Regions from separate parts of the Pseudoduganella sp. R-32 genome, predicted to be linked through region 1. Evidence: riboswitches for the same ligand, from Rfam matches in the RefSeq annotation. Region 1 holds a riboswitch; the other holds the start of a gene.
What was found. A riboswitch is a leader RNA that binds a small molecule or an ion and turns the genes downstream of it on or off. The one in region 1 is predicted to bind glycine.

Region 1 (3,400 bases):
ATAGGCAAATCAAAAGAATCTGCAAATATTTTCGGCGATGTGGTCAAACGGTTGGGTTTGCACCACAATGGTGCAAGGTCATGTCCTACACGCCGGTCAGTTGTATTCCGATTCACCTTTACTATTGCAGAAAGCATGATGAAGTTCCGATCCTTCAGAAAGGAACTGTCATGAAATCCAGGCAAAAATCCAGCAAGCAGAGTTCGAGCTCGGGCACACGCCAAAGCGCCGACCAGGGTTCACGTTCGGGAGCCCAGCCGGCCAGCCAGCAGTCCGATACCGGCCGTCAGAGCAAGACGGACAAGAAGACACCTGCCAGCCGTAGCGGCAATCGCTAGATGACGGGCGCGGCATAGGGGGCCTGGGAGTTCGCTTCCAGGCCCTGTCGTTTCAGATATTGCGCTTCAGATGTTCGTTACGCGCTTGCCCTTGGGCGGCTTGAAGTCGGCCACGTCGTTGACGAGACCGACCTTGGCAGCTTCCTGGGCAGTCAGGTGCAGGTCTGAATAGGCGTGGATATTCCAATGTTCGTCGGTCAGACGGACATGTTTGCGCAAGATCGATTCGGTGCGGGCGTCGTCCGCCTGCAAGCCTTCCACAATGATGCGCAGCGCATCTGGCCGCGCTCCGTGCGGCGCACTTGCATGCGACTTGTGCACCATGAAACGCGCGGTTTCGCTGGCAAAGCGTTCGTCGCCGGACAGGAACAGGATGACGGCAATGGAAGCCACCGCTCCGCCGTTATACGTGACGATCTTGATCGGCAAGTTGCGCAGGTAATTGTGCAGGCACAAGCCGTCGCTCACGTAGCCGCCGTTGGACTGGATCAGGATGTGGGCGGTTTCGATCCCATCCTCTGTCATGTCCGCCACCGCATCGAACATGCGGTGCACCATATCGCTGTTCACGTCGCCGGACAGGGTGAACCAGGCCTCGGTATCGCGTTTTTGCTTTTCTTCGCTCATGGTCGCTCCACTCTGTAAATGGATGTCCGGTCATTCTAACGCAGACCGCCATCCAGGCGTGCCCTCCTCAGTCATTAGCCAGCACATCCTCCAGGCATCGCGCCACCAGCAGCTTCGCCGAGCAGCGTGACAACTCGGGCTCAACTACCGCCTTGATCCGCTCCCGCAAAGGGCTCGACAGTAGCCCGAAGCGCTGCTCCAGCAACTCCAGCAACATTTGCCGTCGCCCCATCAATTGCCCTTGCTCCAAACCTTGCTCCAAACCTTGCTCCAGTCCTCGCGCCCGTCCTTGCGCCTCACCACGCTCGACAGCGTCCCTCACCATGGAATTAACGTACGGCATATTCAACCTCCTTTCCAGCTCACCTAACGCCGCCTCATAGCGAGCTTTCTGCGGCTCAGGCAAGTACATTCTTTCGGCGGCGGATCGAAGTCGAGCAATTTGATTGTTGTAAATTCAATCGACTGACGCGTTCCCCAAGCCTCACAAACGAAGGAATTCGGGCACCAACCCTGGCCTTGCGTCACGGCTTACTTTGCCCAATGCCTGGTCGTGAAACTGCGGGTTCACGGCCCAGTCGATTGCCGCCTCCAGCCAGGGGCAGAAGATGGCAAGAATTTCCCTGTAATAGCGTTCAACCGCGGCTTTCCAGGGATTGCCATAGTCGTCGTTTGGCGTTTTCATGACCATTGGACCAACGGCCCAGCGGCAAGTTCCCCAGGGCCGCAAGATTGACTTTATTGCCCTCCTGTCATATAGTCGCAAGTCTTGATCGGGAGAGACCAGCTGCCGCTGGCGCCGAAGGGGCATTACCCAGAAACTCTCAGGCAAAAGGACCGAACAAGGGCCCCATGGGCTAAAACTCTGGAGAGCGGCCCGCCATGGCGCAGGGCCCACCGAAGGGGCGTGCGGGATTACCTTCCCGTTATCTCTCAGGTACCAAGGACAGAGGGGTAGGCGTATTCATGTTTACGTTTATTAACCCCTATTCTCTGCCCCGAGGTATCAATGACGCTCAAAGCAACCCCACTCAACAACGCTCATCGTGCCCTCGGCGCCCGCATGGTCGACTTTGGCGGCTGGGACATGCCGGTCAACTACGGCTCCCAGATTGAAGAGCACCATGCCGTGCGCACCGACGTCGGCATGTTCGACGTGGCGCACATGTGCGTGGTTGACATCAAGGGCGCCAACGTACGTTCCTTCCTGCGCGGACTGGTCGCCAACAACGTCGACAAGCTGCAGGTATCGGGCAAGGCCCTGTACTCCTGCATGCTGACCCCGGAAGGCACCGTCATCGACGACCTGATCATCTACTTCATCAACGAAGAGTGGTTCCGCCTGGTGGTCAACGCCGGTACCGCGGAAAAAGACATCGCGTGGATGAACAAGCAGAACGAAGCCACCAATGCCGGCCTGACCATCACCCAACGCCGCGACGGCGCCAACGCCATGGCCCTGATCGCCGTGCAAGGCCCGAACGCCCGCGCAAAAGTGTGGGAAGTGATCCCGCAAGCCAAGGAAGCCACCGCTGAAATGAAGCCATTCAACGTGGCGCTGGTGCCAGGCACCGCCTTTGGCGAAGCCATGGTGGCCCGCACCGGCTACACCGGTGAAGATGGCTTCGAAATCGGCGTCGCCGCGGAACAAGCTGAAAACCTGTGGAATGCCCTGAACGCAGCAGGCGTGAAGCCAGCCGGCCTGGGCGCGCGCGACACCCTGCGCCTGGAAGCCGGCATGAACCTGTACGGCCAGGACATGGACGAAACCGTGAACCCGCTGGACGCCGGCCTGGCATGGACCATCGACCTGGTCTCCGAGCGCGACTTCATCGGCAAGGCAGCCCTGCAAGCGAAAGGCCAGAACGCACAATTCGTCGGCCTGATCCTGCGCGAAAAAGGCGGCGTGCTGCGCGCCCACCAGAAAGTCATCGCCTCCAACGGCGACACTGGCGAAATCACCTCCGGCACCTTCTCCCCTACCATGCAGCAGGCCATCGCGCTGGCGCGCGTGCCGATGGGCGTGAACGTGGGCGACACCGTGCACGTGGAAATCCGCGACAAGAAGCTGGCCGCCACCGTGGTGAAGCTGCCTTTCGTCCGTAACGGTAAAATCCTGGTTGCTTGAGCCAGAATTCAGCAGAAACAAACAATAACCTTAGCCTTGGAGCCAACATGAGCAACATTCCAGCAGACCTGAAGTACACCGAGTCCCACGAGTGGGTACGCGCTGAAGCGGACGGCACCGTGACCGTCGGCATCACCGAATTCGCGCAAGACGCCTTGGGCGACATCGTGTTCGTCGAGCTGCCAAAAGTAGGCGCCACCTTCACCGCCGGCGACGACGCCGCCGTGGTGGAATCGGTAAAAGCCGCCTCCGACATCTACGCGCCGGTTTCGGGCGAAGTGGTTGCCGTGAACGACGCCGTAGTCGG
Region 2 (3,400 bases), 1.7 Mb from region 1:
CCCACGCATACCGTCAGCAACATCGGCAACAGCGCCGCATAAGACATGGCTCGACGCACCGCTCAGTTCCTCAGCGCCGCAGCAAGCGCCTTCTGCGCCTTGTCAACCGTCATCGATGTGTTCCAGTACGCGGTCAGCGCGTCCTGGACTGCACCGTTCTGGTCGGGAGTCAGGTAGATTTCGGGCGCCCCGACCTGTCGATTGCGGTCGCGCATGATGGCGGCGCCCGCGCGGGCGCAGGCGTCGAGCTGGCTGGTATCGGCATCCACACGCGGAGGCACCGAGCCTTTGAGTTTGTTGAAGCTCACCTGTGTCGCAGGCGCCAGCAGCACTTTGGTCATCAGCTTCTGTGCCTGCTGCACTACCGCCTGCTCCGAACGAGGAAAGACGAAAGCGTCGCCCTGGATCAGGTACGGCGAATTCGCGCCAAGGCCCGCGATGCAGCCGTAATCGACGCCGGGCGCCATTTTTGCATTGCTGAATTCGCCCTTGGCCCAATCCCCCATGATCTGCATGCCCGCCTTGCCGCTAACCAGCATTGCGGTCGCGTCATTCCAGTTGCGGCCCGGTGACGCGGGATCGACATAGGATTGCAGGCGCTTGAAGGCCAGCAGCACTTTGCGCACCGGTTCGGAATTGATCGCACGCTGGTCGCGATCGCGCATCACTTGCAGGTAGAGCTGGCGCCCTCCCATGTTTGCCAGCAGCGATGCGAACAGAATGTGCTCCTGCCACGCCTGCCCGCCATGCGCCAGCGGCACCAGGCCCGCGGCCTTGAGTCTATCCAGCGCGGCAAAAAGTTCGTCGACGGTTGCAGGTTCTTTTGCGATGCCGGCCTTTTTGAAGGCGGCCCTGGAATACCAGATCCAGGTCTGCATGTGGATGTTCATCGGCATCGCGTAGTAATGGCCATCGATGCGGATGGTGTTGACGATCGGTTCCGGCAGCGTGGATTCCCAGCGCTCCTGGCGTGCGACATCATCCAGTTGCACCAGCATGTCCTGGTCCACTATATCGAGGAACTGCTTGGAAATATTGAACTGCGCTGCAGCAGGCGCCTTGCCGCCAACCATGCGATTGAGGGTCACCGCGCGAGCCTGCTCGCCACCGGCAATCGCCGTATCGATCCATGTGCCGCCGGCGGCACGATAGGCACTTGCGAGCTGCTTGACGGCAGCGGATTCACCGCCTGACGTCCACCAATGGATCACTTCTGCGCTTGGCCCGGCAGCCTGCGCGGAGGTGGCGCCGAACGCCATTGCACAAGCAAATAACTGCTTAAACATCCCGTCTCCTCTGTGTGCCGCTTATTTTTGGAAACGTTACCAATTTCCCAGGCGAGTGTCAATAGAATAACAGGAAAGTCCTTCTTGGCGAAAACGCAACGTGTATCGGAAAACGATTGAAATCGAATAAATCCCTGGGATATCCTGATTTCGCTGCCGGAGCATTCCGGTCGCGCGATCGGGAGAGTTTGTCCCACCCATGGACAACGCCGAAGGAGCAAGCCGCCCCCGGAATCTCTCAGGCCAAAGGACCGGTCGCGTGTTTTCACAACTCTGAAGAGCCGCCGGCAAGGGTAAGCGCCGGCGCACCGAAGGAGCAAGCAGGCCGCCAACGCCTGTGAAACTCTCAGGTCCAGCACAGAGGGGGCAATCACCTCGCACCTCAAGAACATCTGATCAACCTTCAGAGGAGTAGTCACATGCATACGCATCGACTCTGGCTGCGCATTGCCTGCGCAGCGATGTTGGCCGCCCCGTTCCTGGCAAAAGCAGACAACGGCGCGGCATTGCAGGCCGCCAAACGCGGACTCGTACAATTCGCCGAGCACCAGCAGGCGATTCGCCCCGGCAGCGCACCGGTCGACTTCCCGCTCGATATCACGGACGTGGGCGACTTGAAGCAAGCCACGGTCGGCCACGGTTTCGAGGTCTACACCGTCGACCCGAAAGACCTGCTGGCGCGCGGCGACCTGGCATCCCTAGCCAAGCCTACCGGCGAATGGCGCTTCGTCATTTCCCTGCACGGGAAGCCCATCGGACTGGCGACTGTCCAGCGTGTGAACGGCCGTTATGAAACCGTCGCCTATGGCGCCTCCATCCTCGCAAAAGACGTGGATGCTGCGATGGCGGTTCACGGCAACAGCGCGCGTTCCAACCTGCGCTTCATCCGCATCTACCAGGCCCGCGCCGACCTGCTGGAAGTGGACCACGCCAAGTTCGCGCCGCTGCACTCGGCTCGCGAATCGCTGCTGCTTCAGAAGAACGGCAACCAGCTGGTCGACGGCACGGAATTGCTGGAGCCATTGCGCGCCGCCGTCAAAGCCAACATTGAAGCATTTCGCTAAGGAGGACCGACTATGAAAATCGCAAAAATCGTGGCCGGTGCAGCGCTGGTGCTTGCCCTGCCCTCAGCCTTCGCGCAATGGCGTACCTTGAACGTCCCGCTGGTGACGCAGGAACACAGCCAGTGGTGCTGGGCAGGCTCCAGCAAAGCGGTCCTGAACTACTACAGCCGCACACCCAGCCAATGCCAGATCGTGAACTGGGCTTACGGCATCAACTACGCCTGCGGCAACAGCACCTTCAACTGGAACAGCTACGCCAACCGGCCGAACAATATGTACGGCACGTCCGGCAGCGTGCAGAACATCCTGTACAACTGGGGCGTGCCAAACACGGCGATCAACAACTACCTGTCGTGGAATTCGGTGGTGAATGAGATCAATGGCAACCGCCCCTTCGTGATCCGCTACGGCTGGACCAATGGCGGGGGGCATATCATGGTGGGACGCGGTTACGAAACCTACAACGGAACCAACTACATCTACATCATGAACCCGTGGCCAGGCGAAGGACAGACCTACCGCACCTTTGCATCGGCAGTCAGCGCCTATGACCACAATTGGACGCACACGCAACGCATGAACGTCAGCCCTTAAACTAAAAAGCCCGCCAGCAAACGCCTGGCGGGCTTTTCATGTCAGTTGCTGCCGCCCAGTTGTTCCAGCTTGGCGGCCCACTTCTTCGACTCGTCGACGTTACGGGCTGTGCCGACGCCATTCTCGAGCAGGTAGACCAGCTTGCGGATAGCAGTAATTTCCCCCTGCTCCGCTGCCTGGCGATAATAGGTTGCGGCCTGGATGTAGTCCTTTTTCACGCCTTGCCCCATCCAGTACATGCCAGCCAGCCTGACTTGCGCTTGCGCGCTTCCCAGCTTTGCCGCCTGCTGGTAGACCACCGCGGCTTGCGCCAGGTCGACCGGGCCGCCCTTGCCCAGGTCGAGCATGACGGCGAGGTTGGTGGCGGCATCCTTGTTGTCCTGTGCAGCAGCTTTGCTGAACCATGCGCGGGCCTGCGCCAGGTCCTGCGCAACGCCGTCGCCATTGGAATACAGC

Region 2: another riboswitch for glycine. It lies ahead of ACN9MU_RS11385 (hypothetical protein); the one in region 1 lies ahead of gcvT (glycine cleavage system aminomethyltransferase GcvT).

Annotation. Positions count from the first base shown of each region.
Region 1 covers NZ_CP183987.1:4,196,253-4,199,652, forward strand. The annotation lists gene ACN9MU_RS18995 (hypothetical protein) at 171-338, shown strand; gene ACN9MU_RS19000 (ATP-dependent Clp protease proteolytic subunit) at 405-965, opposite strand; gene ACN9MU_RS19005 (hypothetical protein) at 1,033-1,377, opposite strand; gene ACN9MU_RS19010 (hypothetical protein) at 1,450-1,650, opposite strand; glycine riboswitch at 1,730-1,815, shown strand; glycine riboswitch at 1,821-1,925, shown strand; gene gcvT (glycine cleavage system aminomethyltransferase GcvT) at 1,975-3,093, shown strand; gene gcvH (glycine cleavage system protein GcvH) at 3,141-3,400, shown strand, end outside.
Region 2 covers NZ_CP183987.1:2,487,971-2,491,370, reverse strand. The annotation lists gene ACN9MU_RS11395 (carbohydrate ABC transporter permease) at 1-47, opposite strand, end outside; gene ACN9MU_RS11390 (ABC transporter substrate-binding protein) at 63-1,286, opposite strand; glycine riboswitch at 1,456-1,550, shown strand; gene ACN9MU_RS11385 (hypothetical protein) at 1,706-2,350, shown strand; gene ACN9MU_RS11380 (C39 family peptidase) at 2,363-2,944, shown strand; gene ACN9MU_RS11375 (tetratricopeptide repeat protein) at 2,986-3,400, opposite strand, start outside.